2 regions of the Cyanobium sp. ATX 6F1 genome follow, and region 1 is predicted to be linked to the other one. Evidence: predicted binding sites of a transcription regulator. Region 1 holds the regulator's gene; the other holds the start of a gene.
What was found. The regulator NtcA, encoded in region 1, controls nitrogen genes in cyanobacteria. The targets are predictions, from matches to a motif close to GTANCNNNNGNTAC.

Region 1 (14,701 bases):
CGCTGGGAGCTGCCGGCGATCAGCTGGCTGGCGAGCCAGTCGGGCAACGCGGGTGGACTGGCGGTGCTGCTCGATGGCCCCCAGGGGGTCTCGGCCTCGGCGGAGCGGCTGGGGGTGTCGTTGCTGCGGGGGCCCACCTGGCCCGACCCGGGCGCCGATCGGGGCCATCAACGGCTGCGGCTGGCGCTGTTGCCGCTGCTCGGGAACTGGCGCGCCGGAGCGGTTCCCCAGCAGGCGGTGCGTTTCCGCGAACCCCTCTGGCTGCGGCCGGCCGGGCCCGGCTCAGGCCCAGGGAGCACAACGGACGATGGCCTGCATCTGGGCCACCCTGATCTGCAGTTGTTGGGGCTCAAGGTCGAGGGGCCATCGCCCCAGGGGCCCGTGCTGCTGCTCAGCGCCCAGAACCTGGGGCCCTGTCGTCGCTGGCTCGACCTGCCGGAGGGCTGGACGGTGCTGGAGCGGATCGCTGGCTTCCCTGGGCAGCACGGCGATTCGGCCGGCGATGGGCAGCTGCTGCGCCCCTGGCAGTTGGCCCGCTGGCGGATCCGCCGCTCGACTACCGCTTGAGTTCAGTCGTCGTGGTCGTCGAACGGGTCGGTCAGACCCTTGGAGGGGGGCCCGAAAGCCTGGTAGACCCCAAAACCCGTGAGACCCAGCAGCACCGCCAGCACAGCGAGGGCGATCGGAATGGCAGGGGAGCTATCCATGGACAATCTCAGGGGAAGGGAAGGGGCCGTGGGGTGCTGCCGTCCCGTCACAAGACCCGACAGCCACCGCCCTCCGGCGGCGTCTCGCCTACAGTACCGAGAACGATCCCCCGCCAGAGAGGACTGCGACGCCATGGCCCAACGCACCCGCCTGGGAGATCTGCTCCGCCCCCTGAATTCCGAGTACGGCAAGGTCGTGCCTGGTTGGGGAACCACCCCGGTGATGGGTGTGTTCATGCTGCTGTTCTTTGTCTTCCTGCTGGTGATCCTGCAGGTGTACAACAAGTCGCTGCTGCTCGACGGCATCACCGTCAACTGGAACCCGCTGGGCTGACGCCCGGCCCCCACCCATGAACATCTTCGGGATCGGCTTGCCTGAGATGGCGGTCATCGCCGCCATCGGTTTGTTGGTGTTCGGTCCGAAGCGCTTGCCTGAACTGGGCAAGACCCTGGGGCGCACCTTGAAGGGCTTTCAGTCGGCTTCGCGGGAATTCGAGCAGGAGTTCCGCCGCGCCATCGACACCGAGACGGTCGTTGCCGAGACTCTGGCGGCTGAATCCCTGGCCAGCGCCGAATCAGCCAGCGCCGAGGCAAGCACCGCTGACGCAAGCACCTCTAACGCAAGCACCTCTAACGCAAGCACGGGCGAGCTGGCGGCCATGGCCGGTGATCCCGATCTGAGTTCTGACGGCACCCCCGTCTCCAGCGCAGGCCCTTAAACACCGCCACTGGCTGGGTAACTCAGGCCCATCGCTCCTTTTGAGGGCTCTCCTGAAAGGTCCTGGTCTTTCCTCTTCGTCCATGGCATCTCCTGCGGCCGCGCCGCTCCAGCTGCTCGTCGGCCTCGGAAATCCCGGCTCCGACTACGAGGCCACCCGCCACAACGTCGGGTTCATGGCCCTTGAGCGGCTGGCCGCGGCGGATGGCGTGCGCTTTCGCTCCCAGGCCAAGCTCCATGGCCTGCTCGCCGACCTGCACCAGGGTTCCGGGCGCCTGCGGCTGCTGATGCCCCAGACCTTCATGAACGAGAGCGGCCGCTCGATCCGCGCCGCCCTCGACTGGTTCGATCTCGATCCCAGCCAGATGCTGGTGGTCGTCGATGACATGGATCTGCCCCTGGGGCGCCTGCGCCTGCGGGCCTCCGGCGGTGCTGGTGGCCACAACGGCCTGCGCAGTGCCATCGCCCATCTCGGCACCCAGGACTTTCCGCGTCTGCGCATCGGCATCGGTGCCCCGGCCCTGAACCCCGAAGAGCGCAAGGCGCGCACGCTGTCCCATGTGCTCGGCCGCTTCCAGGCCGCCGAACAACCGTTGCTGCGTGCGGTGCTCGATGAGGTGATCGCCGGCGTGGAGATCGTCCAGCGACTGGGGCTGGAGCGGGCGGCCACCCGCCTGAACAGTTTTCAGGTGACGGCCGGTGGCAATCTGGCTTCGGATTCGCTTCCACCGCGCTGAGTCGCCTTCCCGCCACCACCGCGCAGCTGCGCGTGCTGCACCAAAGCTTCAGCAGACGACTGCTGGAGGGCGAGGTCACGGCCGGTGGCTTCCATTGGACCTTCAGCTGGGCCTTCGATCGGGGCGAACTCAGCGTTGAGCCCTCCCTGGGGCGGGCTCTGATTCAGGACGCCCTGCTGCGCTTTCTGCTGCAGGCCGACTACCAGCTCGAGCCGGGAGGCGATTACGCCTTCACCGTGCGGGCACGCCTGTAACAGCTCGCCCGTCCGGGATCTGCCGCTCCAGGGGCCACCCCAGGTGACGCTCCAGCAGCAGCTGGGCCACCACGTCATCCCAATCCCGCGGTGGAAGACGCAGGCCTTCCGGCAGCAGGCGCCTCCAGGGGCCGGGAGGTTCCAGTTGCCAGAACCGGTGCCGCGCCGCCAGGGTGCTGCCGCGCTCATCCACCAGGATCACAGGCAGCAGCGGCGACAACCGCGCGCACCAGGCGCCACTGCCGGTGCCGTTGCCGAGCACCAGCGCTGCCAGCGGGTCCTCGGCCTGCCAGTGCTGGATTCGCTGCCAGCACTCCTCTGGTGGCAACACCAGGGCCTCGATCACCCGCCGCCTCGAGCCATCGGTGCGCACCAGACCGCACTTGCTGCGGCCTGGATCCAGGGCCGCCAGGGGGCCGCCATGGGCCCCGTCCGCCGGCGCAGGGGTCATGGGCGGGGAAGGCTGCGCACCGCCGGAGAGGGGCCGTCGATCCAGCGCAGGTCGACGGTGATCGGGTCGGCGATGTCACTGTTGCGGACGGACACGGTTTCCAGGCGAACGGCCAGGCCCGGGGGCCGCTCGCTCAGTTCCTTGCCCAGGCGGTTGAAGCTGGCCACGTCGAACTGCACGCCGTCGGCGAGGGAGCCCTGGCCCTGGGCGCGGGTGAAGGTGGCCGCCATCAGCAGATTCAAGCGACTGCGCACCTGCTCGGGACTGCGCTGGTCAGCCTCGACAACGGTGGTGGCCATCACATCGCCGCGGCGGATCACCTGGCGGTTGGGTCGCACGTCCGGGAAGGCCAGCACTTGCTGTTCGCCGCGCAGCACATTGGCGGCGGAAATGATGCTCACCACCCAGGATCCTGGTTTGGTGATGACACCCTGGAGCCGGGTGATCTCGCTGCGGGGCACCAGCAGGATCTGGCGATTGGCCACCTGGTCCGGCAGCACGCGCTGGTAGGCGACCAGGTTGGCCTGCCGCAGCAGCGCCTTGATCACGAGGGTGGCCTGGGAGGCGTTTTCCAGGTTGATCTTGGCTGTGGCCAACGGCTGGCCGCTGCTGATCACCACGTCCCCCCGGCGCAGATCGATCAACTTCGCTTCAAGCCGTTTCAGTTCCTTGGCGCCCGCCGCGATGCGCTGGTTCACCGTCGCAAGCTCCGCCTCGTTGCGCCGGATGTCCGCGTCCTTGGCCCGGATGTCCTGGCTGAGCAGATTGCGCTGCCGCTCCAGCTGGAGCCGTTGCCGCTGAAGCGGTTGCAGTTCGTTGCGCAGTTTCTGGGCGCGCTGGTCGGCCGTGGCCAGTTGCCCCTGGGCCTGGTGCAGGCCGAGCTCGGCCCGCGCGCTCGCCTGCTGGGCCCGGCGGATCTCCGCCTGGCTGCTGGCCAGATCCCTGCGGCTGTCCCGCAGCTTGCGCTCCAGCTGATCAAGCTGGAACAACCCAGTCCGCAGCCGCTCGCTGACCAGCAGCATCAGCCCCAGGGACACGGCGCTGATCAGGCTGCCGGTGAGCACCGTGATCAGCACCGCCGTGTTGCGGGGACGCAGGTTGAACAAGCTCAGCCGCGCCTTGCCCACGCGGCTGCCGAGGCGGTCACCGAAGGTGGAGAGCACTCCGCCGAGCACCAGCAGAGCCAGGATCAGCAGCCAGCCGGACACGGAACCAAGCGGAGGCTCTCAGTATCCATCCGAATCCAACCCAGCCGAATCGAGCGGGAACGAATCGAGCGGGACAGCGGCGGAGCTGGAGCCGGTGGGCTCAGCTGAACTTCTTGGCCAGGGCCACCGGATCGAACACCGTGATCTTCTTGCGGTCGATCTGCAACAGGCCGGCGTTGCGCAGGTCACCCAGCAGGCGGGTGATCGTGACCCGGGTGGAGCCGATCGCTTCGGCGATCGCCTGGTGGGAGAGGCGCAGGTCAATGGTGATCCCCTCGCTGCCGGGCACGCCGAAATCACGGCAGAGCACCAGCAGGAAGCTCACCAGCCGCGAAGACATGTCCCGGTGGGTGAGGGTTTCGATCATCGTCTCGGTCTGCAGGATCCGCGAGGAGAGGCCCTGGAGCATCAGCAGGCCGACGCTGGCGTCCACCTCGATCGCCCGGCGCACGGAGGTAGCAGGCGCTGTCACCATCTCCACCCGGGTGAAGGCCACAGCGTGATAGAAGCGGTCGGAGCGCTGGCCGGTGAGCAGGGACAGCACCCCGAACAGGCTGTTTTCCCGCAGCAGGGCAACGGTGATCTCCTCGCCCGATTCATAGACCCGTGAGAGGCGAACGGCCCCGCGCCGCAGCAGATAGACGCGCTCGGCGGGGTCACCGGGGAAGAAGATGGTTTTGCTGCGCTCCACCGTTTCCACGCTGCTGCCACTGAGCCCCCGGATCACATCCAGAAGCGTGGGGGTGGGGGCGGATCCAGCCGCGCCTGGGGAGGCCATGCCACTCGTTCCGGAGCTGGGACCGCTGCTATAGCGGCTGAAACCGCGGGTGGCGCCGACCATCAAGGCGGGGAAAGTGGTGAAAAGCTAAAGATCGCCCCTGGCTGCCCCTGTATCAACAGACACCATCGCTCCGCTGGAGGTTTCTGGCTCCTGGGTGCTGGTACGTGCGTTCGCGCTAGGGATGGTGTGCCGTTGCCTTGCCGGTGGGGCCGACACCGCTACATTCAGGGTCCGCCACCCAGGCCCGCCTGCCGCTGCACCCTCAGATTTCAGCTGCCGATCAGGGGCTCAGGCCCTCCAAGTCGCTGGCCACCTCGCTGGCCGCGGCGCCCCAGGCAGAGCGACACCGTGTTCCCCCTTCTGTGCCGATGACCGCCAGCCTGCGCAAACCCGGCCTCGACCACGGTGCCCCCCGTCCCCTGCGCAGCCTGCGGCTCGTGAGCCAGCAGGAAGGTCTGTTGCAGATCCACACGGCTCCGTTCCGCGGCAGCTTCGGCGGAGTGTTCAGCCAGGCGCTGCGCACCGCCGGCCTGGGCAGTCGTGTGCTGATCAGTCAGTTCCTCAAGGGGGGTGTGGAGCAGGGTCTGGGGCACAGCCTCTGGCTCTGCGGCCGCCTTCAGTGGTTGCGCCCCGATGTGCCCGGTTGTCTGGAGATCCCCCCCGCCAGCGAGCAGGAGCGTCAGGCGGTGCAGGAGGTCTGGGCGTTCAGCCGGGAGCAGTTGCTCGCCGGTTCGGTGGAGTTGATGGTGCTCGATGAGCTGGGGCTGGCGGTCGAACTGGGTTACCTGGAGGCCGCCGATGTGAGCGAGACCCTGGAGCGGCGCCCTTCGCATCTCGATGTGATCCTCACCGGGCCGTCGATGCCGCCGCCGCTGATGGCGATGGCCGACCAGGTCACCCAGTTGCGCCGGGGGAGCTGATGCTTAAGTGCGATCGCTGGATCAACGAACAGGCCGCCGCAGGCTTGCTCGAGCCCTTCCAGCCCACGCTGGTGCGCCATCTCGACCCTGAGAACCGGACGGCTCCGGTGCTCAGCTACGGCTGCTCGTCCTACGGCTACGACCTGCGGCTCTCGCCGAAGGAGTTCCTGATCTTCCGCCATGTGCCGGGCACGGTGATGAACCCCAAGCGGTTCAATCCCGCCAACCTCGAACCCGCCGCCCTGCACCAGGACGAGGACGGGTCCTATTTCATCCTGCCGGCCCACTCCTACGGCCTCGGTGTGGCCTTCGAGAAGATGAAGGTGCCGGCGAACATCACCGTGATCTGCCTTGGGAAGAGCACCTATGCCCGCCTCGGGATCATCGTCAACACCACCCCCGCCGAGGCCAGCTGGGAGGGCCACCTCACCCTGGAATTCAGCAATTCGTCCGGCGCCGATTGCCGCATCTACGCCAACGAGGGGATCTGCCAACTGTTGTTCTTCGAGGGGGATCCCTGCGAGACCACCTACAGCGACCGTTCCGGCAAGTACCAACACCAGCCGGAACGGGTGACCCTCGCCAAGGTCTGAGCGCAGTTCGCGCTTCGGGGGCGGTGTCATGGACGGGGTCTGCGCGCTTCATCCTCGCGGCGTTGCCGCTGCTACTGGCCGCCCAAGGTTCAGCCCAGGCCGCCGTGCCGCTCTCGGTGGATTACTCCGTCAGCCGGGTGGGCGCGAAGGTGTTGTCCGTGGTCGATGGCGACAGCTTGATGGTGGCGGTCCAGGGCAGGCGGCTCAAGCTGCGGCTGGCCTGCATCGATGCGCCTGAGCTCGCTCAGCCCCCATGGGGTGTGGCGTCGCGGGCGGCCCTGAGGGCGCTGTTGCCTCCGGGCAGCCCGGTCCTGCTCACGCCTCTGGGCACGGACCGCTACGGCCGAACGGTGGCCAAGCTGCTCAGCGAGCGGGGCAACGTCAACTGGATCCTGGTGCGGCGTGGTCAGGCCCTCGTCTACCGCCAGAAGCTCAGCCGTTGCGATGCGAAGGCCTTTCTCTCAGAGGAACGGCAGGCCCAGCGCCAGGGGCTGGGGGTGTGGGGCCCGCCGCGGCTGCCGATCGCCGCCTGGGAACGCCGCTGGTGCCGCCGACAGGGGGGAGGTTGCTGAGCTAGCTCGGCCATGGCCCGTCTTGGCCCGCTCAGGGTGCCAGCCGCGCCTTGTGCAGCCGATTCTTCTCGTACCAGGCGGCAATCTCCGGGGCCCAGGCCACGAAGTGGGGCCAGAGCAGGTCGCAGAGCTGGCGGATCTCCTCCTGGGCGTCGAGCTTGGCCCGCAGGTCCATGAAGTGCAGGAAGGCCCGCAGGCTGAAGCTCACCACGAAGTGCTGGCGGTAGTCGAAGGGCAGGATGCCGCGGGCGTGCTCCTCGGCGAAGCCCGCGTCAAGCAGGTCGCGGTAGCGCTCGGCGGCGGCGCGGCAGAGCGCCAGATCCTTGGCGCGCTCCTCGGCCGTGTAGGCGTACTTCTTGCCCTGGCGGTCGCTGTAGCTGCCCACGGGCCGCAGGTAGAAGACCTCCTCAAGCTCCAGCTCCCCGTTGGCGGCGCGGCGGATGCGATCGCCGGTGTAACGCATCGACTGCACATCGAAGCTCACACCCACCCGGTGGGTGCGGGCCTGCTGCATCACCGAATGGGGAAACCAGCCGACGTTCAGCACGATCTGCCCGTGTTCCAGGGGGCCGTAGTGGCCGCGTTCGCCCCCCAGCAGCCGCTTGACGCAGATTTCCCCAGCCCGGGTCTCATCGGGCCAGTTGGCTCGGTCGGCCGCCACGAAATCCTCGGAGTAGTCCTGGTGCATGGCGGCGTAGACGCACTGCTGGGGGTTGGGGGTGGCGGCGATCAGCTCGACCCGAAAGCGGTTCATGGCGGGGGAACGGGTGGGCTTGAGCGAAGCACGGGGCCTTTTTAGCGGCAGCAATCAGCCGTGGCTGCGGGGACCGGTAACGGCCGCGGTGGCGCCGCCGCCGGCCAGGGGGCTGGTGCTGCCGACGCCGGCCAGGCGGGGCAGGGGGGTCTGGGCGATCAGGGCACCGGTGAGGGCGTCGAGTTCCCCTCGGCTGCGGGCACCCAGGGAGCGTCCGATCGGTTGACCGTCTCGATCGAAGAGTTCCAGCTGGGGAATGCCGTTGACCTCATAGCGCTCGACCTCGCCCTGCCAGCGAGGGTTGTCGACGTTGAGCAAGACCACATCCAGTTCGCCGTGGTGATGATCTTCGATCGCCTCCATGGCCGGAGCCATCGACCGGCAGGCCTCACACCAGTCGGCATAGAACTCCACCAGGGTGGGCCGTCCGTCGCTCAGGGCCACGGGCAGATCGAGCGACAGGCGGGCCAGGCGCTCCAGGGGTGCTTCCCGGCGCAGACCCCCTTGGAAGACGAACACCACCACCGCCAGCAGGGCGGCGATCAGCGCCAGCAGGATCTGCTCCCGTCGGCCCAGGGAGGCGGTGGCGCCGGTCGCTGGGGAGGGGGAAGGGTCGCCGGACACGGTCAGCGGAAGATGGACAGGACTGCACTCTGGCAGCGCTAGCCTCGTTGCGACGGGTCGAACCGCGTGAAACGCCGCCTCACCCTTCATTTCCCCCGCCAGGCGGTGCACCAGCCGATCACCTATCGGTTGGCGGTCGATTTCGACATCGCCGCGAAGATCCTGCGCGCCCAGGTGGCCCCGAACCAGAGCGGCACCATGGTGGTGGAGCTCTCCGGCGACATCGACGAGCTCGATGCGGCGGAGCTCTGGCTGGAGAGCCTGGGCCTCGGCCTGAACCGGGCCCCCGGGGAGATCCGCGTCGATCCAGCCCGCTGCGTCGACTGCGGCATCTGCTCGAGCGTCTGCCCCAGCGGCGCCCTCAGCAGCCGTGCCCCGAGCTGGCAGCTGCACTTCGACGCCAAAATCTGCCTGGTGTGCGAGCAGTGCATCCCCAGTTGCCCGCTGGAGGCCATTGCTCTGGTGCTGGATCGGCCCGCCGCCGATACGGTGCTGCCTGGAAGCCGAAGGCCCTGAGAGACGACGGCCCTGAGAACGATGCTCCGCTACCTGACCCTGCCGATCCGGGCGCCGATGACGCTGCTGCTGGTGGCGGTCAGCATCTACATGGGGGCCCACTGGATGGCGGCCCATCAGTCCTACCAAGGGAACGGGGCCGAGGAGGCTTGGCTCGCCTACACCGTCTACTGGCCGATTCAGTGCCTGCAGACCCTGGTGGTGGTGATGGTCTGCGCCATGCCGGATCAGCTGTTTCGTCAGCTGTCGCTGTTGATGGCCACCAGCAAGGCGATCACCCTGGTGGTCACTCTGCTGTTGGTGATCACCGGAGGGCTCTACTTGCTCCACCTCAACGTGCTGGCCGATGTGGTGATCCTGGCCTGTTCGGTGCTGCTGGCCCGCCTGGACCTGATCCGGCTCCGCGTGGTGCCACCGCCGTTGCTGGGGGCCCTGGCCCTGAGTCTGCTGGTGCTGCTCGGCATGGGCCTTGGCGCCCATCTGCAGGCCGAGAACCTGATCCGAATCGGCTAGCAGGCGGGTTCGCGGCCGCGTCGCAGGTAGCTCCAGCGGTTGCCCAGCACTTTTTTGACGTACAGCCGGGTTTCCGGGTAAGGGATGGCCTCCACCCAGAGTTCGGGATGCCGTTGCAGCAGGGGCCCGAGCCAACCCTGGACGGCGCCGGGGCCAGCGTTGTAGCTGGCTACCGCCCGAATGGGATCGCCCCGCCACAAGGTGAGCAGTTGCCGTAAGTAGCGCGCCCCCAGGGGCACGTTGATGTCGGGCTGCTGGAGGGCCTCCAGGCTAAGTGGCTTGCCGGCCAGCTCGGCGGCGGTCTCCGGCATCAGTTGCATCAGGCCGACGGCACCGGCGGCGGAGCGCACCGCCGGCGTGAACCGGGATTCCTGCAGGGACACCGCCAGCAGCAGCGCCGGATCCACCCGCTCGCGCTTGCCCGCGCCTAGGAACAGGGGCGCGAAGCGCACCGGGTGGAGGTCCTGATCGAACCCCTGCCGGCTCTGGCAGCTGCCGGCGGGGAGCATCAGGTGGGCCTGCTCCAGTTGGGCCAGGCCCGTCCAGTCATCGCCCACCCCCTGCCGCAGCCGCCCCTCCACCACCAGCGCTTCGGGCTGAAGGGTAGGCCGGTTGCGGCGCTGGTTCCGCCAGCGCTCCCAGGTTTCCAGGCGTTGATCCAGCCGCCAGAGCTCATCCAACTCGGCATCGCCGCTGGTCAGCGGGCGCCAGGGGGGCGGCGTGAGCGCGCTGAGGGCCGGTGGATTCGCCGCCCCGGCCTGGCCCAGTTGCAGGGCCGCCCGCCAGCCGTAGTAGCCGCTGGGGGCGGAGCTGAGCAGCCGCTCCCAGACCCCCCGGGCCGCCGCTTCCTGGCCCAGCTGCCGCTGGGCGTAGCCCAGCCAGAACTGCTGGCGGGCCGCCAGGGGAGCGGCCAGCTGCGCTGGATTCAGAGCGCCCAGCAGCTCGGCGGCCTCGCGCCACTGGCCCTTGAGCAGCCGTCCCCGGGCCAGCTCCCACTGCAGATCCCAGCTGGCGGGATCCCCGGGCCAGCGCTGCAGCACCGCCCGCCAACTGCCTTGATGCTGGAGCACCAGGCGCGCCTGCACCGGGGCTGTGGCCCGCAGCGGCGCGGGCAACTGGGCCAGCAGGGCCAGGGCCTCAGGTCGCGGCTGCTGGCTGAGCAGCCGGCTGGCTTCGAGGGCTTCTGGCGCCTGCGGCCAGCGCTGGGCCAGCTCCAGCAGCCGCTGCTCTGCTTTCTGTTGCTGGGGCCCATCACCCTTGAGCAGGGCCGCTGCGAGGCTGAGGGCAACGGCGGAATCGCCCAGGCTCGCCCCGCCCAGGCAGTCTAGGGCGGCGGCGCCATCCCCCAGCTCCGCGAGGGCCAGGGCCAGCGTTCGCCGCTGCTCGGGTGGTGGCGGCGCAACGCCCTTGACGGCACAGGTGCGCCGCAGGCGGGCTTCTGCGCCAGGCCAGCGGGGACCCCAGCGCGCCAGGTGCAGCGTGCCCAACCTCTCCTGGTCGATCGCCGGACCCAGCTCCAGGGCGCCGGCCAGGGCGGCCGGGTGCGCCGGGAAGCGGCGCAGCAGATCGAGCCGCTGGGCGGGTGTCCGCCGGCCGAGGGCGTAGAGGGCGTCGGCGCTGGCGGGATCCCGGGGGAAGCGCCGCAACAGCTTGCTCCAGAGGTCGTCGGCTTCGACGCCGCGGCCGCGGCGCTCGGCCGCCAGGGCCTGCCCCTTGAGGACCACCGCCGCCAGCATGTCCGGGCCCCAGCCCTGGCCCGCCAAGAGCTGGTACTGCTCGTCGGGGTTCCCCTTGACCCGCTCCACCAGCAGCAGGCTGGCCTCCCGGCGCCGCTGCGGGTCCACCTCCCCATGGCGCACCCAGCTCAGTTGAGCGCTCGAGCTGGCGGGGGTGAGCTCCGGTCGTTGCTGCAGGGCCCAGCGGCCCGTGAGCAGCAGCGCCAGAGCGCCCGCGCAGCTGAGGGCGATCAGCAGGGGACCCTGGCACTGGGCGGCGGGGGCGGGCGGTTCGCTCACGGGGTCTTGGCGGTGTTGGCATTCTGGGGAGCAGCGATCAAGCCTCGATGCGTCTGCCCACGGCCTTGATCGATCGTCTGCCCCCCTGGCTGGGCAGCCTGCCCGGCGCCCACCAGCGTCGCCGCGCCCTGATGGTGCTGGTGGCCGCGGGTCTGGTGCTGTTGTTGCGCTCCTGGTGGCCGCTGCTTCTGCTGCCCGGCTGGGTGGTGGGCGGCCTGCTGCTCTGGGCGGTGATCGAGTTGCTGCGCTGGGCCTGGTGGCCCCGGCGCTGGCGTTGAGTCGCCTTGAGGGTCCAGCGCTGGCGTTGAGTCGCTTTGGGGGCTCCGGCGGGTCGGCTTAGCCTCATCGCCAACCGAGCCGCCGCGATGCCCGATCTGCCCCCCCCGCCGGTGGGTCCCCCCCTGGGACCGGCCGTCGCGGGCTTCGGCACCGACGGCATCCGCGGCCGGGTGGGCACCCAGCTCACCCCCGCCCTGGCCCTGCAGGTGGGCTACTGGTGCGGCCAGGTGTTGCCGCCCCAGGGTCCGGTGGTGCTGGGCTCCGATTCACGCACCAGCGGCCCGATGGTGGTGGCGGCGCTGAGCGCCGGACTGAGCGCGGCCGGGAGGGAGGTCTGGGATCTGGGGCTCTGCCCCACCCCGGCGTTGCCCGGCACGATCCGGCGCCAGGGGGCGGCCGGTGGCCTGATGGTTTCCGCCAGCCACAACCCCCCCCACGACAACGGCATCAAGGTGTTCGGCGCCTCCGGCGCCAAGCTTGATCGCTCGCAGCAGCAGGCGATCGAGGCCGGCCTGCGGGGGGAGTCCAGCGCCGTGGTGGTCCCTCTGGCGGAGCTGAGCTGCGGCGCCTTGCGCGACCGCCGCGACCTGCTGAGCGACTACCGCGAGGCGCTGATCGCCAGCGCCTGTGGCCGGCAGCTGGAGGGGGCGAAGATCGTGCTCGACCTCTGCTGGGGCTCGGCCACGGCCTGCGGCGCCGAGGTGTTCGAGGCCCTGGGGGCCGACCTGACGGTGCTGCACGGTGTTCCCGATGGCCGCCTGATCAATGTGGGCTGCGGCAGCACCCACCTGGAGGCCCTGCGGCGGGCCGTGCTGGAGCGGGGGGCGGCGATGGGCTTTGCCTTCGATGGCGACGCCGACCGCATGCTGGCGGTGGACGGCCGGGGCCGGGTGGTGGATGGCGATCAGATCCTCTACCTCTGGGGCGGCGCCCTGCTGGAGGCGGACCAGTTGCCGGACAACCGGCTGGTGGCCACGGTGATGTCCAATCTGGGCTTCGAGCGGGCCTGGGAGCAGCGGGGTGGGGTGCTCGAGCGCACCGCCGTGGGCGATCAGTACGTCCATGCCGCCATGGAGAGCTCCGGCGCGGCCCTGGGCGGGGAGCAATCGGGTCACATCCTCTCGGCCCGCCACGGCATGAGCGGCGATGGGCTGCTCACGGCCCTGCAGGTGGCCACGCTGATCGCTGGCAGGGGAGGCTCCCTGGCCGACTGGCTGGACACCAGCTTCAGGCCCTACCCCCAGATCCTCTTGAACGTCACCGTTCCCGATCGCCAGCGGCGCCAGCAGTGGCAGAGCTGCGAACCCCTGCGCGCCGCCGTGGAGCAGGCCGAGGCCTCGATGGCGGGATCCGGACGGGTGCTGGTGCGGGCCAGTGGCACCGAGCCCTTGCTGCGGGTGATGGTGGAGGCCGCCCAGCAGCGGGAGGTGGAGCACTGGTCACGCCACCTGGCCGAGTTGGCCGATGCGAGCCTCAACCGCAGCTGAGCAGGGCAGCGGCCACCTGCAAGGCCCCCGCCAGGGCATCGCCCCTGGGTTCCCTGAGCCGTGCGGCGGGCAGGGCGCTCTGAAGTGCGGCCGCGAAACGGTCCCTCAGCTGATCGAGGTGCGTCAACGCCCCCCCCGTGGCGAACACCGCCGGGGCCGTGAGTTCCAGGCGCTCCGCCACCCCGCTGACCAGCTCCACCAGGGCGTTGGCGGAATGCTGCACGATGCGGGCCGCATCGGGATCACCGCCGGCCGCCAGCCGGTTCACGGCCGGGGCGAGGCGGGCAAAGCCGGCGGGCGCAAAGCCGGGCGCCACCACCTGGGCTTTGATCCACTGGCCCGTGATCGCGGCCCCGGTGATCCCCTCGGCGTCCGCCAGGGCCGCCCAGAGACGCGCGCGCAGGGCGCTCTCCGGCAGGCGCCCGTCGGCCATGCGCAGGCTCAGGGCCAGGCCATCGCGGCCCAGATCCATGGCTGATCCGGCCCCATCCAGTTGCCAGCCCCAACCGCCACAGCGGTGCTCGCGGCCCTGGCCGTCCTGCCCCAGGGCGATCGAGCCCGTGCCGCTGATCACCAGGATGCCGGCCCCGCGGCCGCAGGCCCCCAGCAGGGCCGTGCGCTCATCACCGCTGGCCCGCACCCGCTCGAGCGGCAGTCCAAGGGCGGTGGCGATCAGGGTCTGGCCTTGTTGCTCCAGGTCGGTGCCCGCTTCGATCCCGCTGGCGCCGGCGGCGGCGGCGCCCAGGGCCAGGGACGGCCTGGAGCCGTTCCCAAGGGCGGCGCGGGCGGCGCCGTAGCTCGTGCGCAGGGCGGCCAGAAAACGCTCCTCGCCGCCGCTGGCCGCAAGATGGCTGACCCCCGGACCCTCACCGCTGGCCACGGGCTGGATCCCGCCGTCTGCGGCCACCAGGGCAAGCCGGCAGCTGGTGTGGGTCTGGCCGGCGTCGAAGCCGGCGATCAGGTTGGCCATGGGCCCAGGTCGGCAAAGGAAGGCGGCGGGCCGCTCAGGTCTCCCGGGGTGAGCGGGCCGTGACCGCCAGGGTGGCCAGGCAGAACCAACCGCTGAGCTGCACCTCCGGGCGGAAGAAGATCGTGTCGGCGATGCCCTGCACCCCCAGGCCCGCGATCGCCGCCAGGGCCGCCAGGGCGGGCAGGGCGAAGGCCGCCTCTCCCTTGAGCTGAGCGAGGGCGAGGCGCACACTGGTCCAGAGCAAGCCCAGCACCGCCACCAGCCCGGGAAGGCCCCCTTCCACCAGCAGTTCCAGGGGCACCGAGTAGGCGCTCAGGGCGTTGAACTTGGGCTGCTGATACAGCGGATAGATCGCGTTGAAGGCCTTGTTGCCCGGGCCGATGCCCAGCCAGGGCCGGTCGTTGATCATTTCGATCACCGCATTCCAGACGTTCACCCGGAAGTTGTTGGAGCTGTCCTCGCGGCCCACCACAAGGCTGAGCAGACGAATCCGCAGCGGTTCCACCAGGGCGACTGCCACCACCAGGGCCGCCACCGCCAGCAGCAGCAGCAGCAGCGGCAGCAGGCGCCGCCAGAGGGGCGGCCAGTGGCGGGTGGCGCGC
Region 2 (14,701 bases), on a different contig from region 1:
ATCGCGGCCGCCAGGGCGTCGCGGTAGAGGCGGTCGGTTTCTTCCTCGGCCGCAACGATCAGCTTCTGGGCTTCCTGACGGGCCTCCTTGAGCTGGGTCTTGAGGTCAGCCTCGAGCCGTTGAGCCTGGGCAAGCTTCTGCTTGGAATCAGCGCGGCTGGTGGCGATGTAGCCCTCGCGCTCCTCGACCGTCCGGCCGATGGGACGGAAGAACAGGGCGTTGAGAATGAAGGTGAGGAGCACCACCTGCACCGCCATGAGCGGCAGGGTGGCATCGAGGTCGAAGAGACCCCCCTCCGGTGTACCGGCTGCGGCAAGCAGGAGCCAGCTGGTCATGGGGCAGGAGCGCTGGAGTGATCAGGACGGTGGACGGTGGGGAGTGACGCTCCGGAGCGGGGGATGGAACGCTCCGGAAGGCCTTTCCCTCTGGGCGTGATCAGTTGGCGAAGGGGTTCGCAAACAGCAGAACCAGGGCGACCACCAGGCCATAGATGGTGAGCGACTCCATGAAGGCCAGAGACAGCAGCAGGGTGCCGCGGATCTTGCCTTCGGCTTCAGGCTGGCGGGCAATGCCTTCAACGGCGCCGCCGGCAGCGGTGCCTTGACCAATGCCGGGGCCGATGGAGCCCAGGCCGACGGCCAGACCGGCTGCCACAACAGACGCAGCGGAAGTAATCGAATCCATGTTGGGGAAGAGATGTGGGGCGCCGATGCAGCGCGGAGTGAACCGAGGACGGAACGCGGCGCTTGGACATTCCCAGGGAAAGACCTTGGGAATGGGCCCGGATCGAGCCGGACCTGCGCGCAGGAGATCTAGCAGACCGTGGGACCGGCCGGCTTGGAATCAGGTCTGGATTCAGGCGTGGGATTCATGGACGGCCTCGCCGATGTAGTAGGCGGCGAGGGTGGCGAAGATCAATGCCTGGATCGCGCTTGTGAACAGACCCAGGAACATCACGGGCAAGGGAACGATGAGGGGAACGAGAAAAGCCAGCACCGCCACAACAAGTTCATCGGCAAGGATGTTGCCGAACAAACGGAAAGAAAGCGAGAGCGGCTTGGTGAAATCCTCGACGATCTTGAAAGGCAACATGATCGGCGTGGGCTCCACGTAGTACTCGAAGTATCGGAAGCCCTTACGACTCAGGCCGGCATAGAAGTAGGCCAGAGAAACCAGCAGGGCCAGGGCGATGGTGGTGTTGATGTCTGCGGTGGGGGCACCCAATTCCCCACTGGGAAGGTGGATGAGTTTCCAGGGGATCAGGGCACCGCCCCAGTTGCTGACGAAGATGAACAAGAAAAGGGTGCCGATGAAAGGCAGCCAATCTCTATAGGCCTTTTCTCCGATATAATCACGCGCGATATCACGAATGTAGGCCCAGAGATATTCCAGCAGGTTCTGGAGACCGCGGGGATCGCGCTCCAACTTGCGGGATCCGATCACCACAACGGTCAGCAGGGCTCCAATCACCACCCAGGAGCTCAGGAAGATCTGGCCATGGATGTTGTAGTTGCCCAGGTGCCAGTAGAGGTGTTGTCCAACCTCCAGGGCGGCGAAGGGAAGATTGAGTGGCAAGGGAACCATCGGGCTGAACGTTCGGTGTCGCTCAAGCGACGGATGGGGTGGAGGAGGCGGGGCTGGAGACTCGTGCTGATCAGCGCTGGGTTGAACCAACTCTGGCATCGAGCAGCCCTTGGATCAGAAGGGCGGGTTTGTAGAGCAGGAAACCGATCAGGGCTGGAAGGAGATCCATCTGGGGGATCCTGGTGGAGGCGATGACGAGCACCACAGGCACCAGAAGCTGGACCTTTCCCACTGACTTGGCGCCGTTGCCGAGCTTGTCCACGCTGCGGGAAAGAAGCCACAGGTAGAGGAGCCCGGCGAGGGCACCGACCAGAAGACTTCCTGCCGTGGAGAGGTCAAAGGCCAAGGCAGCGATCGGCACCGCCGTAGCGGAAGCGATCAGGGTGGCCTGGATCAGGCGCCGCTTGAGCCGCGCGTAATCAGCCATGTCGCCGCTGGTCTGTAAACGAGCCCCACCAAGGGGGAGCGTTTCGGCCATGGCCACCTCCGCAGGGGAGGAGGTCATCACCGGTTCAGGCTTCAACCCTGGGTCAGATCCTGCTTCCAGCGCGAGTTCCGACCCCTGGGTGGAGAGCAACTCGAGATGTTGATCAGGGCTGGCCAACAAGGGCGCCGAGGCTCTGAAAAGGCGTGCGGAATTTATCACGCAGCCCCTTCCGCTCAGGGCCTGAGCAGCAACAGCTGCCGGCTCACAAGTCCCCGTGCCACGGCGGCCAGAGGCTCCGGGGCCCAATCCAGATCCAGCTCGCCCAGGGGCGTGTCCGCCCCGGCCGCGTCGATCGCCTGCAGCAAGGCGACCGCTTCAGGCTCCAGGTTGAGGGGCTCCAGATCAGGACCCAGCAGGCTGGACCCCGGCCAGCCCCAGAGACAGGGGTTGCGCTGACCGCGGGCCGCAAGCACCACCTGATCACGGCTCCAGTCGGCCGCCGCCAGTTCCCCCTGGCTGAGGAAGAACTCGAAATGGCTGATGTCGGGATCGAGCGCCTCGACCAGTTGCCACTGTTCCCGCTTCGGCAGGGCCCGGGCCCGTTCCAGAAGCTCCCCCTCGAGCAGGCGGGCGGGATCCCAGACCTGGGGATTGGAGAAGCCGGCGAACTGCAGGTCAGCGGCGGCCACGAAGGCGAACAGGCGATCGAGGTCGTAGCTGCTCTCCTGGGGATGCAGATACATGTCGGCGAAGTTGGCATCCGCGGCCGTGTCCAGGGCCCAGCGCTGTTCATGGTGACGGCGCAGGCGGTTCCGCTCCGGCAGGCTCGCGAGCAGTTCGCGGCCCAGGCGCAGCCCCTCCCCGTCGGCTCCTGCACCCACCAGCGTCAGGGCCCGTTGGGTGCGGTGGATCTCCCAGCGTCCCCCATCGGCGTAGAGGAAGAGGTGCAGCAGCCCCCCCTGCCGCAGCAGCTCGGCCAGGGCCCTGAGCCCCGCCTGGGGCTGCTTGAGGTGATGGAGGACGCCAACGGAGTTGATGTAATCGAACGGTCCTTCGCCCGCCAGGTCCAGCAGGCTGCGCTGCTCGATCCGCACCGAGGCGCGCCCGGCGGCACCCGAGCGGCGCAACCGTTCGCGGGCCACCTCAAGGGTGCCGGGGCTGATGTCCACCGCCAGGATCTCGGCGCCCGGGTTGAGGTGGGCCAGGTAGTCGGTGCTGACACCGGTGCCACAACCCGCGTCCAGGATCCGCAGCGGTTCGGGCCATTCCGGCACGGCACCGGTGCAGACGCCGTAGGCGCAGGGCACACACCAACGCCAGTTGTACCCGGGGGGAGGGCCGTCCTGGAGGGGGTCACCGGGGTAGGGAAAGCGGTCGTAGAAGGCGCTCACCACGGGAGTGGCGGCATCGGTGGATCCCTCGGGCATGGATGGGGAGGGCGGCGGAACGCTGGACGCTGACCAGGGGAGCTTTTCATGGGGCCGACGGACCTGGGAACCACACGGCCTGGGGGCTGCAAACATTTGTTCATGGCCCCCCGATCGGCACCAGGGCCAGCCGTAACGTTCCTTGGCCAGGCTCGCTCTCGTTCATGACCGTGACCGCCAGCAGCGGCAGCCCCAGGGTTTCACCCCAGCTGTTTGACACCCTGCCGCTCTCCAGCGTCCGTCAGGCGGAGCAACAGGACCGCTTCCCCGATCTCGGCGAGCTCGACAACCTCAGCACCTTCTTCCAGACCGGTCTCGTACGTGTGGAGGTCGCCAGGCGTCTGTCGGCCAACGCCGATGGCATCGTTGGTCGCGCGGCGAACCGCATCTTCTCCGGCGGTACCCCGCTCTCCTACCTCGATGCCCCGCTGACCCCGGAGTCCCAACGCAGCGCTGAGGCCACGCCCCTGGCGGCCGATCAGATCGCCTTTGCGGCCTCGGTCGCCACGTTTGCCCAGGGCAGTGCCACCAAGGGCTTCCTGGGCAGGGTTCTTGGGGGCCTCCAGGCCGATGCGGATGTGCGCGTCGTGCTCCCCACCGGCTTCAGCCCGATCAGCGTCGCCCTGTACGGCACGGAGCGCATGCGCAAATCCGTGCGCGACCTGGCCTGGTTCCTGCGTTACGTGGGCTACTCAGTGATGGCCGGCGACCCCAGCATCCTTTCTGTGAACACCCGCGGCCTGCGGGATGTGCTCGAGAAGGGATGCTCCCTGACAGCCACCAACGTGGCCCTGCAGGAAATGCGCGCCGCCGCCGCGGAGCTGTTCAACGGCGAGCCTGAAGCCCGGAGCCTGGTGATCGAGGCCTTCAACGTCCTGATCAAGGAACTCGACGTTCCCACCCCCTCCCCCCGCCAGCGTCTCGGCAGCCCCGAAAACCAGGGTCTGCAGCTACCTGCCAACTACGCGCTGGCAGCCCAGGGCAAGGCCCCCCGCTACAACATCAAGCCCGGCCAGACCGGCGCCCAGAAGGCCGAGGTGATCCGGGCGGCCTACAGGCAGGTGTTCGAGCGCGACATCGTCAAGGGCTACAGCCAGGTGGTGAGCCCTGTTGAGGCCACCCAGGTGCGTCAGGGACAGATCTCGATGCGCGAGTTCATCCGCTCCCTTGGCCAGAGCAAGGAGTACCGCCAGCAGTTCTACGGGCGCTTCTCCAACAGCCGCGCCGTCGAGCTGGCCTTCCGCCACTTCCTTGGCCGAGGCATCAGCTCCCGAGAGGAGTTCACCCGCTACTTCGACATCGTCAGTGCCCAGGGCCTCAAGGGCTTGGTCGACGCTCTGATCAACACCCAGGAATACGCCCGGGTGTTCGGGGAGGAAACCGTTCCCTTCCTGCGCGATCTCGGGGAGGAAGCCCAGGAGAGCGCCGGCTGGGGGTCCAACCGCAAGCTGTTCAATTTCAGCGCGCCCTTCGAGGGGGCACCGCAGTACGTCACGCTCTACGCCTCCTACCGCCAGCCCTTCGCCGATCAACACGCCTACGGCGGCGGCAACGACCCGCTCGCCCTCAACTACGGCGCCATCTTCCCCTCGGGCACGGCGTCCGTGGCCACCCGTCCAGCTCCTGTCGGTTACGACAACCGACGGATCCTGATCGGCAACGGCATCGCCCAGCCGGGGCAGATGGACAGCCCCCAGTTCCGCAAGGCCAAGCCCCGCCGGGTGGGGCCGAAACTGGTGCGCCTGCAGCAGATCTCCACCGGCGGCTCCTCGGTTCCGCGCCGTGGTGGACAACCCAGCATTCGCCGAACCGAATCAAGCACCAGCGCGGTGATCGACGCCGTCTACGTGCAGGTGCTGGGCACGGCCGGCTATGCCGGTGAGCGCCTGAAGGTGGAGGAGATCAAGCTCGAGAATGGCGACATCTGCCTGCGGGACTTCATCCGTGAGGTGGCTCGCTCAACCGCTTTCCGTCGCCGCTACTGGAACGGTCTGTACATCACCAAGGCGATCGAGATCATCCACCGCCGGCTGCTGGGTCGCCCCACCTTCGGTCGCTGGGAAATTGACGGCTACTTCGACACCGCGGCCCGAAAGGGTTTTTACGGGGTGGTGGATGCCATCCTCGCTAGCTCCGAATACAGCGAAAGCTTCGGTGAGGACACCGTCCCGTACGAGCGCTTCATCACCGCGAACGATCTCAACGCGCGACGGGTGCCCGCCCTCAAACGGCCCTTCAACGCCGGCGCCTATGCGGACATCCAGCCCCAGCAGTTAAGGCGGCCCGATGTGAGAACTCAGGAGGGCATCGTCAACAGCTCGGAGGTCACCCCGCGCAACCTGACCGCCCGCAAGCGGGTGGTATTGGGCGGCTGGAAAGCCAAGATCAGCGCCAACGACGACGACGCTCAAGGTTTCGACACCAGCGGCAGCGACACCGCCACGGGGAGCTTCGCCACCATCGCTCCCCAGAGCTGGCCCGAGAACCCCCCTCCCACCCGCCGCTGGAGCGCCGCTCGCTGGCAGCCCAAGCAGGTGGCCACGCAGGTCTAGCTCTCCTGAGCGGGCGGACCCATCTCTCCACCCACCCCAGAGACCTAGCCCTGCAGTACCTGGGTGCCGCCAACTTGAAAGCCGCTGATGGGCAGCAGCCGCGGCTTCGTCGCTAGCGAACCGCCGGTTTCGGCGATGGCCAAGGCCCTGCGTCCCGGCAAGCCCCAGGGGCTGACCCGCCGCCGCAGCCTCCCGGAGCGCTTGCGGCTGTCAAGGTTCCCCGGCGAAGGCGAGTTGCAGAGCGTGCTCCGCAACGTTTATCGCCAACTCCTCAATCGTGATGTGCTGGCCTCAGAACGCCTCGGTGATGCCGAATCCCAGCTCCGTGATGGCCACATCTCGGTGTCGGAATTCGTGGCGCTCCTGGCCTCCAGCGAGCTGTTTGGGCAGCGCTTGAACCGGCTGGCCCCGCTGCGGGCCGCAACGGCGGCCTACCTCGCTCTGCTAGGGAGGGCCGCCCAGGCCAGCGAAGTGAGCGCGTTCCTGGCCAGCCAGGCCAACCACGGTCAACAACGGGCCCTCGAAACCCTGATCAACAGCGACGAGTACGCCACCAACTTCGGCCGCGACACGGTGCCCTACCTCCGCGGCCTCGACACCCCGGACGGCCTGCCACTCACCACGCTGAACCGCACCGCCAGCCTCTACGGCGGCAACGCTGCTCTCAATCCACCCACCAAGGGCGCGATCTGAGCTCCCTGGCCCGCTGAGGGGGCCAGGCTCAGCAGGCGCCTGGTCCTAAGCAGGGCGCTTTTGCCTTCCAACACGGCCGTTGGGGGCTGAATCTGGCTTGGACCGCGCGACGGAAGAGTTCGACTTGCGCGATCAAATGATTAACATTTGCAGCAGAGTCCATGTATCAACAACTCCCGCGAAAGCCATTGCGCGCAAAGCGTTTTCAAAAAACAATCCGCCGTGAAGAACTGTTACCGGAGGCCGAGTCAGAGCAGCGGCCTGCCGCAGAATAATTCGGCAATCAGTTGATCTGATTTGCCGCCTGGCCGACCCGCAGCCCAATGGCAACGCCTCCCAAGGCAGCGCCGTTGAGCCACGCAGAAGCCGCTCCTTCATGCCAGGCCTCCTTTCGGAAGCCCCAGTCAGGGAGCACAGGCATCCACCCTTACCCACCGGCTATCGGTCTCCTTAAACGGCGACCGCTTGTTTCGAGGCAGAACTGCATGAGCATCGTCTCCAACTCGATCATCAACGCGGATGCTGAAGCCCGCTACCTCAGCCCCGGCGAACTCGACCAGATCAAGTCCTTCGTCGCCGGCGGTCAACGCCGGCTTCGGGTGGCTCGAGTCCTGAGCGAGAGCCGGGAACGCCTCGTCAAGCAGGCCGGCGGCGCCCTCTTCCAGAAGCGTCCAGACGTGATCTCCCCGGGGGGCAATGCCTACGGCGAAGAGATGACGGCCTCCTGCCTCCGCGACATGGACTACTACCTGCGCCTTGTGACCTACGGGATCGTGGCCGGCGATGTCACTCCCATTGAGGAGATCGGCATCATCGGGGCCCGCGAGATGTACCGCGCTCTCGGCACCCCACTCGAAGCCATGGCAGAAGCCGTGCGCGAACTGAAATTCGCCTCAAGCACTCTGCTCACCGGAGCTGACGCTGAAGAAGCTGGCTTCTTCTTCGATTACGTCATCGGCGCCCTTTCCTGAGGCTGCCCTCTCCTTCCCCACCGCCGCTTCCCCGGACCTATGCAAGACGCGATCACCAACGTCATCAATCTCTCTGACGTTCAGGGTCTCTACCTCGACGACTCCTCCATCGGTCGCCTCGAGCAGTACTTCGCCAGTGGTGAACTGCGCGTGCGCGCTGCCGCCACCGTTTCCGCCAACGCCTCGGCCATCATCAAAGATGCCGTGGCCAAAACGCTGCTCTACACGGACATCACCCGTCCGGGCGGCAACATGTACACCACCCGTCGCTATGCGGCCTGCATCCGCGACCTCGACTACTACCTGCGCTACGCCACCTACGCGATGCTCGCGGGCGACTCTTCGATCCTCGATGAGCGCGTGCTCAATGGCCTCAAGGAGACCTACAACTCCCTGGGTGTGCCCATCGGCGCCACGGTGCAGTCGATTCAGGCGATCAAGGAATCGGCTGCCTCGCTGGTCGGTCCCGAAGCCGGGCGTGAACTGGGCGTCTACCTCGACTACATCAGCTCCGGTCTGGGCAACTGATCCCACAACGGTCTACCCCGCGAGGATCACCCCCATGCGTCTGTTCAAGATCACGGCCTGCATTCCCTGTCCTGAAAAGGCTCGGACCCAGCGCGAGCTGCAAAACACCTACTTCACCAAGTGGGTGCCGTACCAAAGCTGGTTCGCTGAACAACAGCGCATCATGAAGCAGGGCGGAAAGATTCTGAAGGTCGAACTCGTGGCGGGTCGGCGTCAGATCAACGTCGGCAACTGAGTCTTTCGCTCACCTCACCAACTTTCATCCAAGCTCGGCACTGGCCGGGCTTTTTTTTGTCCGTACACTCGGGCGTGAGCGGCCCATGTCCAGCTGACGATGAAGCTTTCCTGAGCCCATGGCCTTGCCCGGCATTGCGAACCGTCCCCCCAGCTCGATCCCGAGCCCAGAGGCCTCCGCCAAAGGTTTCCTACCGCTTCCCTTTGCCCTCTGGCCCGCTGAAGCGAGGCTCTTGCTGGGTCTGGTGGCGCTCTGGAGCCTGCTGGGCATCCTGATCCTCACATCAGCCAGCTGGTGGGTGGCCGAGCGGGAAATGGGCGACGCCGCTTACTACCTCAAACGTCAGCTGCTCTGGCTGGCGGCCAGCTGGGGGCTGCTGCTGCTGGCCCTGCGGGTGAACATTCGCCGTTGGTCCAAGCTGGCCGGCCCCGCCCTGTTGCTGGGGGGCCTCCTGGTGGCCGCCACCCTGGTGGCCGGCAGCACCGTGAACGGCGCCAGCCGTTGGCTGGTGGTCGGTCCGATCCAGATCCAACCATCTGAGCTGGTCAAGCCCTTCGTGGTCCTGCAGGGGGCTGCCCTGTTTGCCCACTGGAAGCGCATCGCCATCGACCAGAAGCTGCTCTGGCTGACGGTGTTCGGCGCTCTGATCCTGCTGATCCTCAAGCAACCCAACCTGAGCACAGCCGCCCTGACGGGCCTGCTGCTGTGGTTGATGGCCCTGGCCTCCGGCCTCAACCTGGGCGCCCTGCTGGCCACGGCCTTGGCGGGGGGGCTTGTCGGGGTGAGCAGCATCTTGATCAACACCTACCAGCGGGTGAGGGTGACGTCGTTCCTGAACCCCTGGAAAGATGCCCAGGGGGACGGTTACCAGCTGGTGCAGAGCCTTCTGGCCATCGGCTCCGGCGGGCCCCTGGGTGAGGGTTTCGGCCTCTCCACCCAGAAACTTCAATACCTGCCCATCCAGTCAACGGATTTCATCTTCGCGGTGTTCGCCGAGGAGTTCGGCTACATCGGCTCGGTGATGCTGCTGCTGTTCCTGCTGTTGTTCGGCTTCGTGGGGCTGCGGGTGGCTCTGAGCTGCCGCAGCAACCAGCTGCGGCTGATCGCCATCGGCTGCACCACCCTGCTGGTGGGCCAGTCGATTCTGAACATCGCCGTCGCCAGCGGTGCGATGCCCACCACCGGCTTGCCCTTGCCTCTGATCAGCTACGGCGGCAATTCACTGCTCTCCAGCCTGCTCACCGCCGGCCTGCTGATCCGTTGCTCACTGGAATCGGCAGGGGTGGATCCGGGCCGTCCCCGCCGACGGAGGCAGGGGGTCGCCCCGATAGGGTGACACTTGCACCGGGCCCCCATGACCGACCTCGGTCTCTCCCTCGCCGACCAGCTGGCGGATCTGGCCCGCTGGACTGAACAGCTGCTGCGCGCCTCCCTGGCGGCACCTGGTCCGATCACCCTGGCGATCGTCTTTGCCGGAGGTCTGCTCACCAGCCTCGGCCCCTGCTCGCTCGGGCTGCTGCCCGTGACCCTGGCCTATCTGGCCGGCTTCAGCGACCGGCAGCGGCGGCCCTGGGTGCGCAGCGTCAGTTTTGGGCTCGGCATTGTCGCGTCGCTGGTGCTGCTGGGGCTGGCCAGCGGCCTTTTGGGTCTGTTCTATGGGCGCGTTCCGGGTCTGATTTCAGGGCTGGTGGCGGCCCTGGCCCTGGTGATGGGCCTCAACCTGCTGGGCCTGCTGACGTTCCGCCTGCCCACCGGCCCCGACCCGGATCGCTGGCGCCAACGGGTGCCGGCCCCCCTGGCGCCCCTGGCGGCGGGCCTGGCCTTCGGACTGGCGGCCTCCCCCTGCACCACGCCGGTGCTGGCAGTGCTGCTGGCCTGGATGGCCCAGAACGGCAAACCGGTGGTGGGCATGGTGCTGCTGGCCTGCTTCGGCCTGGGCCAGGTGCTGCCCCTGCTGCTGGCGGGAACCCTGGCGGCCAGCCTGCCGAGCCTGCTGGCCCTGCGGTCCGTCGGACGCTGGGTTCCGGCGATCAGTGGCGTCGTGCTGGTGCTCACCGGCGGCCTCACACTTCTGGCCCAGCTGCCATGACCTCTGCCTCGCCCACCTTGGTCGCACCGTTGCTGAATGCCCTGGGCCGAGTGGCCGCGTGGATTTCAGATCTGCGGCTGGCGATCGTGCTGCTGTTGGTCGTGGCCATCGCCAGCGGGCTGGGCACCGCGATCCCCCAGCAGGAAAGCAGCGAGTTTTATCACCGCCTCTACGACGAAACCCCCTGGCTGGGGTTGGTGCGCGGGGACGGGATCCTGGCCCTCCAGCTGGATCACCTCTATTCCAGTGACTGGTTCCTGGCGCTGCTGGGCTGGCTGGGGCTGTCCCTGGTGCTGTGCAGCTGGCGCCGCCAGTGGCCGGCCCTGCGCGCCGCCCTGCGCTGGGTCGACTACAGCTCCCCGCGCCAGCTCAGCAAGCTGAGCGTGGCGGAGACCGTGGCCTCCCCAGAACCCCAGGCCGATCTCGAACGCCTGGGGGCCCTGCTCACGGCCCGGGGCTGGCGAGTTCAAAGCCAGGCGGGTCGACTGGCGGCCCGCAAGGGCGTGGCCGGTCGGGTGGGGCCCCTGCTGGTGCATGCGGGGCTTGTGGTGCTGTTGGTGGGATCGGCCTGGGGAGCGCTGGGGGGCCAGCGGGTGGAGCGCTTTCTGGCCCCGGGCCACGAGCTCGAGTTGCTCGATCGCCGCGGCGAGGGCCAGCTGACCTTGGTGCTTGAGCAGTTCGGCATCGACCGCGACCCCGCCGGGCGTCCTGAGCAGTTCCGCTCGCGCTTGCTGCTCAAGAACCCCCCCCAGGCTGATGCCCCAGCCCTGGAGCAACGCGCCGAGATCAGCGTCAACCACCCCCTGCGCCACCAGGGCATGACCATCTACCAGGCGGACTGGGCTTTGGCGGCGATCACGCTGCAATTGGGCAAAAGCCCGCTGCTGGAGCTGCCGCTGCAGAGCTTTCCCCAACTCGGGAATCAGATCTGGGGATTGGTGCTGCCCACCCGCCCCGATGGCACCGATCCCGTGCTGCTGAGCGTGACCAACGAGGCCGGACCGGTGGAGATCTATGCCAGCGACGCCAGCCTGCTGGGCCGGCTCATTCCCGGCGGCGAGGCCCTGGAAGTGAACGGCCTGCCCCTTCGGGTGGCCTCGATCCTGCCCGCCAGTGGCCTGCTGCTCAAGCGCGATCCGGGGGTGCCACTGGTCTACGCCGGCTTCGCCATTGCCCTGGTGGGTTGCGGCCTCAGCCTGGTGGCCACCCGCCAGTTGTGGGCGATCGCGGAGGACGGGCGCCAGCGCCTGCATGTGGGTGGGCTCTGCAACCGCAACCTCACCGCCTTCGCCAGCGAACTGCCGCAGCTGCTGGGCTCCCTGCAGCAGCCTCAGCCGAGATGACGGGTGCCATGGCTGACCCGAACCACCGTGTGCACGTTGCCGCGGGGGTTGAAATCAGCCTCGAGCTGGATCCAGTCGGGTTGGGCCGCCGCCACCAGATCATCCAGGATGCGGTTGACCACCTCCTCGTGGGAGATCGAGCGGTCGCGCCAGCTGTTCACATAGAGCTTGAGCGCCTTGAGCTCAAGGACCCGGGGGCCGGGCTCGTAGATCAGGCGCAGCACCGCGAAATCCGGGTAGCCCGAGAACGGGCAAAGGCAGGTGAACTCCGGCAGGGTGATCGACACTTCGTAGGGACGGCCCGTGGAGGGGTTGTCGAAGCAGATCAGCTGGGCCTGCTCGATCTCCCGCTGGCCGTACAGAGGCGTGGTGGTGAGGGCGCTGGGAGCTGGGGCAGCCATCGATCGGGCGGGAGTGCATCAGGTTCACGATGCTACGAAACGGCCGATTCTTTACAACGATCCCAAAAGAAATCAGCCGAATGTCCGCCGTGGACATCCCAACCGCTTTAGATGGAGAAGGCCCGCAGAGAATCCCTGCCTGCGCCTCGCGTCCATGGACCCGACGCCGGGCCCCAGGCTGGTCGCCGCTCAACGGCGCAGCCAGTAGCAATGGATACACCGGACGTCCAGCACCTGCGGCCTAATGGCAGAAGTCCATTGTTGCAATGGCTGGGCATCCGCCGAACTCCTCTGCTAGGACGCCTCTCACCCTTCCTCTCAGGCACCGTCCTGGGAGACACCCCCTGAAATGAATCCCCGGATCCATGAAAAAAGTTGAGGCCATCATCCGTCCGTTCAAGCTTGAGGACGTCAAACTCGCCTTGGTGAATGCCGGCATCGTCGGCATGACCGTGAGTGAAGTGCGTGGCTTCGGGCGTCAAAAGGGCCAGGTCGAGCGTTACCGCGGATCAGAATTCACGGTCGAATTTCTACAGAAACTCAAGCTCGAGGTTGTTGTTGACGACGACCGTGTCGACACGGTGATTACCTGCATTCAAGATGCGGCCCGCACCGGTGAAATCGGCGACGGCAAGATCTTCATCACCAACATCGAGTCGGTGATCCGGATCCGCACCGGCGACAAGGACAGCAGCGCGATCTGAGCGCCCCTGAATCAAGGGTCTGCTCCTGTGCCGATCAACCCGAGGGTTGGTCGGCTTCTTTATGGCTCAGGGTGCTGGCCACCAGATGTTTGATGGCGCTTCGATCCAGCGTCGGCGTGGTCAGCGGCGTGTTCGATCCCTCCCCGTTGGATCCAACGCGGTCAAAACATTCGTCCCGCATCCAGAGCAGGTACTCGTGGTTGCCGGCCGGCCCGGTGATCGGTGAGGCCACCAGCCCGGCTGCGCGCCAACCCAGCCGATCCGCCGCTGCGATCACCGCTTCGATCGCATCGACGTGGGCCTCGGGATCCCGCACCACACCGCCTTTGCCCACCCGGGCTCGCCCCACCTCGAACTGGGGTTTGACCAGAAGCACCGCCTCCTGACCCTCTGGTGCCATCAACCCCTTCAGGGCGGGCAACACCAGGGCCAGGGAGATGAACGACACATCGGCCACCGCCAGATCCGGCCTGGGATCGTGGGGCCCGTAGAGCTGCTCGGGCCGCAGGTGGCGCAGGTTGGTGCGCTCCTTGAGCACCAGCCGGGGATCGGTGCGCAGGCTCCAGGCGGTCTGGCCGTAGCCCACATCGATGCCGTAGATCCGCTGGGCGCCGTGCTGCAGGAGGCAGTCACTGAAGCCACCGGTGGAGATGCCCCCATCGAGGCAGATCCGACCCTCCACCTGGATCGGGAACGTCTCGAGGGCCCGCACCAGCTTCTCGCCGCCACGGGAGACGAAGCGTGGGGGCTGGCTCACCTGGGGCTCCAGTTCCAGCGCCACCTCCATGCCGGGCTTGTCCAGCACCCGATCGCCGGCGCGCACCCGGCCGGCACGGATCAGCTGCTGGGCCTGCTGGCGGCTCTCCACCAGACCCAGGGCCAGTAAATGCAGATCCAGCCGGCGTTTTCGGGCCATGGCGTCATCCAACCACAGCCGAAACAGAACCAAAGCCGCAGGCTGCGCCGGGTGGCCTGCCCCATACATTGGGTGCGACGTCGCCAGGCGCTGGCCCTTGATCGAGCGTTACACCCTCCCCGAGATGGGGCGCATCTGGAGCGAGCAGGCCAAGTTCCAGAGCTGGCTGGATGTGGAGATCGCCGCCACGGCCGCCCAGAGCCAGCTGGGGCGGGTGCCGGCCGAAGCCCTGGCGGAGATCAGGGCCAAGGCGAGCTTTGAGGTGGAGCGGATCGAGGCGATCGAGGCGGAGGTGCGCCACGACGTGATCGCCTTCCTCACCAATGTGAACGAGCACGTGGGCGAGGCGGGCCGCCACATCCACGTGGGCATGACCAGCTCAGATGTGCTCGACACCGGCCTGGCCCTGCAGCTGAAGGCCTCGGTGGCGGTGCTGCGCACCGAACTCGATGCCCTGGCCGCAGCGCTCAGGGAGCTGGCCCGGGCCCACAAGGGCACGGTGATGATCGGGCGATCCCATGCCATCCATGGCGAACCGATCACCTTCGGCTTCAAGGTGGCGGGCTGGCTGGCGGAGAGCGAGCGCAACCGCGAGCGACTGGAGCGCCTGGAAACCGTGGTGGCCGTGGGCCAGATCAGCGGCGCCATGGGCACCTACGCCAACACCGATCCCCAGGTGGAGGCGCTCACCTGCGCGGCACTGGGCCTGGTGCCTGACACCGCCAGCACCCAGGTGATCTCCCGCGACCGCCACGCCGAGTACGTGCAGACCCTGGCGCTGGTGGGGGCGACCCTGGAGCGGATCTCCACCGAAATCCGCAACCTGCAGCG

Region 2: a site for NtcA is predicted at 12,455-12,468, ahead of KBZ13_RS10230 (P-II family nitrogen regulator). Genes of this name have one in related genera too.

The regions. Positions count from the first base shown of each region.
Region 1 is NZ_JAGQCS010000005.1:23,360-38,060, reverse strand. Features, by position in the region: gene KBZ13_RS08775 (alpha-mannosidase) at 1-567, shown strand, start outside; gene psbN (photosystem II reaction center protein PsbN) at 570-707, opposite strand; gene psbH (photosystem II reaction center phosphoprotein PsbH) at 841-1,041, shown strand; partial or broken gene KBZ13_RS15800 (TatA/E family twin arginine-targeting protein translocase) at 1,058-1,267, shown strand; gene pth (aminoacyl-tRNA hydrolase) at 1,509-2,162, shown strand; gene KBZ13_RS08750 (DUF3146 family protein) at 2,159-2,416, shown strand; gene KBZ13_RS08745 (RuvX/YqgF family protein) at 2,394-2,867, opposite strand; gene KBZ13_RS08740 (DUF3084 domain-containing protein) at 2,864-4,075, opposite strand; gene ntcA (global nitrogen regulator NtcA) at 4,176-4,916, opposite strand; gene KBZ13_RS08730 (cob(I)yrinic acid a,c-diamide adenosyltransferase) at 5,225-5,776, shown strand; gene dcd (dCTP deaminase) at 5,776-6,369, shown strand; gene KBZ13_RS08720 (thermonuclease family protein) at 6,432-6,941, shown strand; gene thyX (FAD-dependent thymidylate synthase) at 6,973-7,695, opposite strand; gene KBZ13_RS08710 (thioredoxin domain-containing protein) at 7,750-8,319, opposite strand; gene KBZ13_RS08705 (NIL domain-containing protein) at 8,386-8,835, shown strand; gene KBZ13_RS08700 (hypothetical protein) at 8,857-9,348, shown strand; gene KBZ13_RS15735 (lytic transglycosylase domain-containing protein) at 9,345-11,363, opposite strand; gene KBZ13_RS08690 (hypothetical protein) at 11,411-11,641, shown strand; gene glmM (phosphoglucosamine mutase) at 11,729-13,129, shown strand; gene KBZ13_RS08680 (N-acetylglucosamine kinase) at 13,116-14,099, opposite strand; gene KBZ13_RS08675 (IctB family putative bicarbonate transporter) at 14,134-14,701, opposite strand, start outside.
Region 2 is NZ_JAGQCS010000006.1:37,877-52,577, reverse strand. Features, by position in the region: gene KBZ13_RS10300 (F0F1 ATP synthase subunit B') at 1-335, opposite strand, end outside; gene atpE (ATP synthase F0 subunit C) at 436-684, opposite strand; gene atpB (F0F1 ATP synthase subunit A) at 856-1,584, opposite strand; gene KBZ13_RS10285 (ATP synthase) at 1,655-2,089, opposite strand; gene KBZ13_RS10280 (class I SAM-dependent methyltransferase) at 2,245-3,438, opposite strand; gene KBZ13_RS10275 (phycobilisome rod-core linker polypeptide) at 3,603-5,990, shown strand; gene KBZ13_RS10270 (phycobilisome rod-core linker polypeptide) at 6,078-6,683, shown strand; gene KBZ13_RS10265 (allophycocyanin) at 7,169-7,654, shown strand; gene KBZ13_RS10260 (allophycocyanin subunit beta) at 7,694-8,182, shown strand; gene KBZ13_RS10255 (phycobilisome linker polypeptide) at 8,217-8,417, shown strand; gene KBZ13_RS10250 (FtsW/RodA/SpoVE family cell cycle protein) at 8,536-9,753, shown strand; gene KBZ13_RS10245 (cytochrome c biogenesis CcdA family protein) at 9,772-10,506, shown strand; gene KBZ13_RS10240 (cytochrome c biogenesis protein ResB) at 10,539-11,849, shown strand; gene queF (preQ(1) synthase) at 11,837-12,250, opposite strand; gene KBZ13_RS10230 (P-II family nitrogen regulator) at 12,616-12,954, shown strand; gene KBZ13_RS10225 (TlyA family RNA methyltransferase) at 12,989-13,870, opposite strand; gene purB (adenylosuccinate lyase) at 13,968-14,701, shown strand, end outside.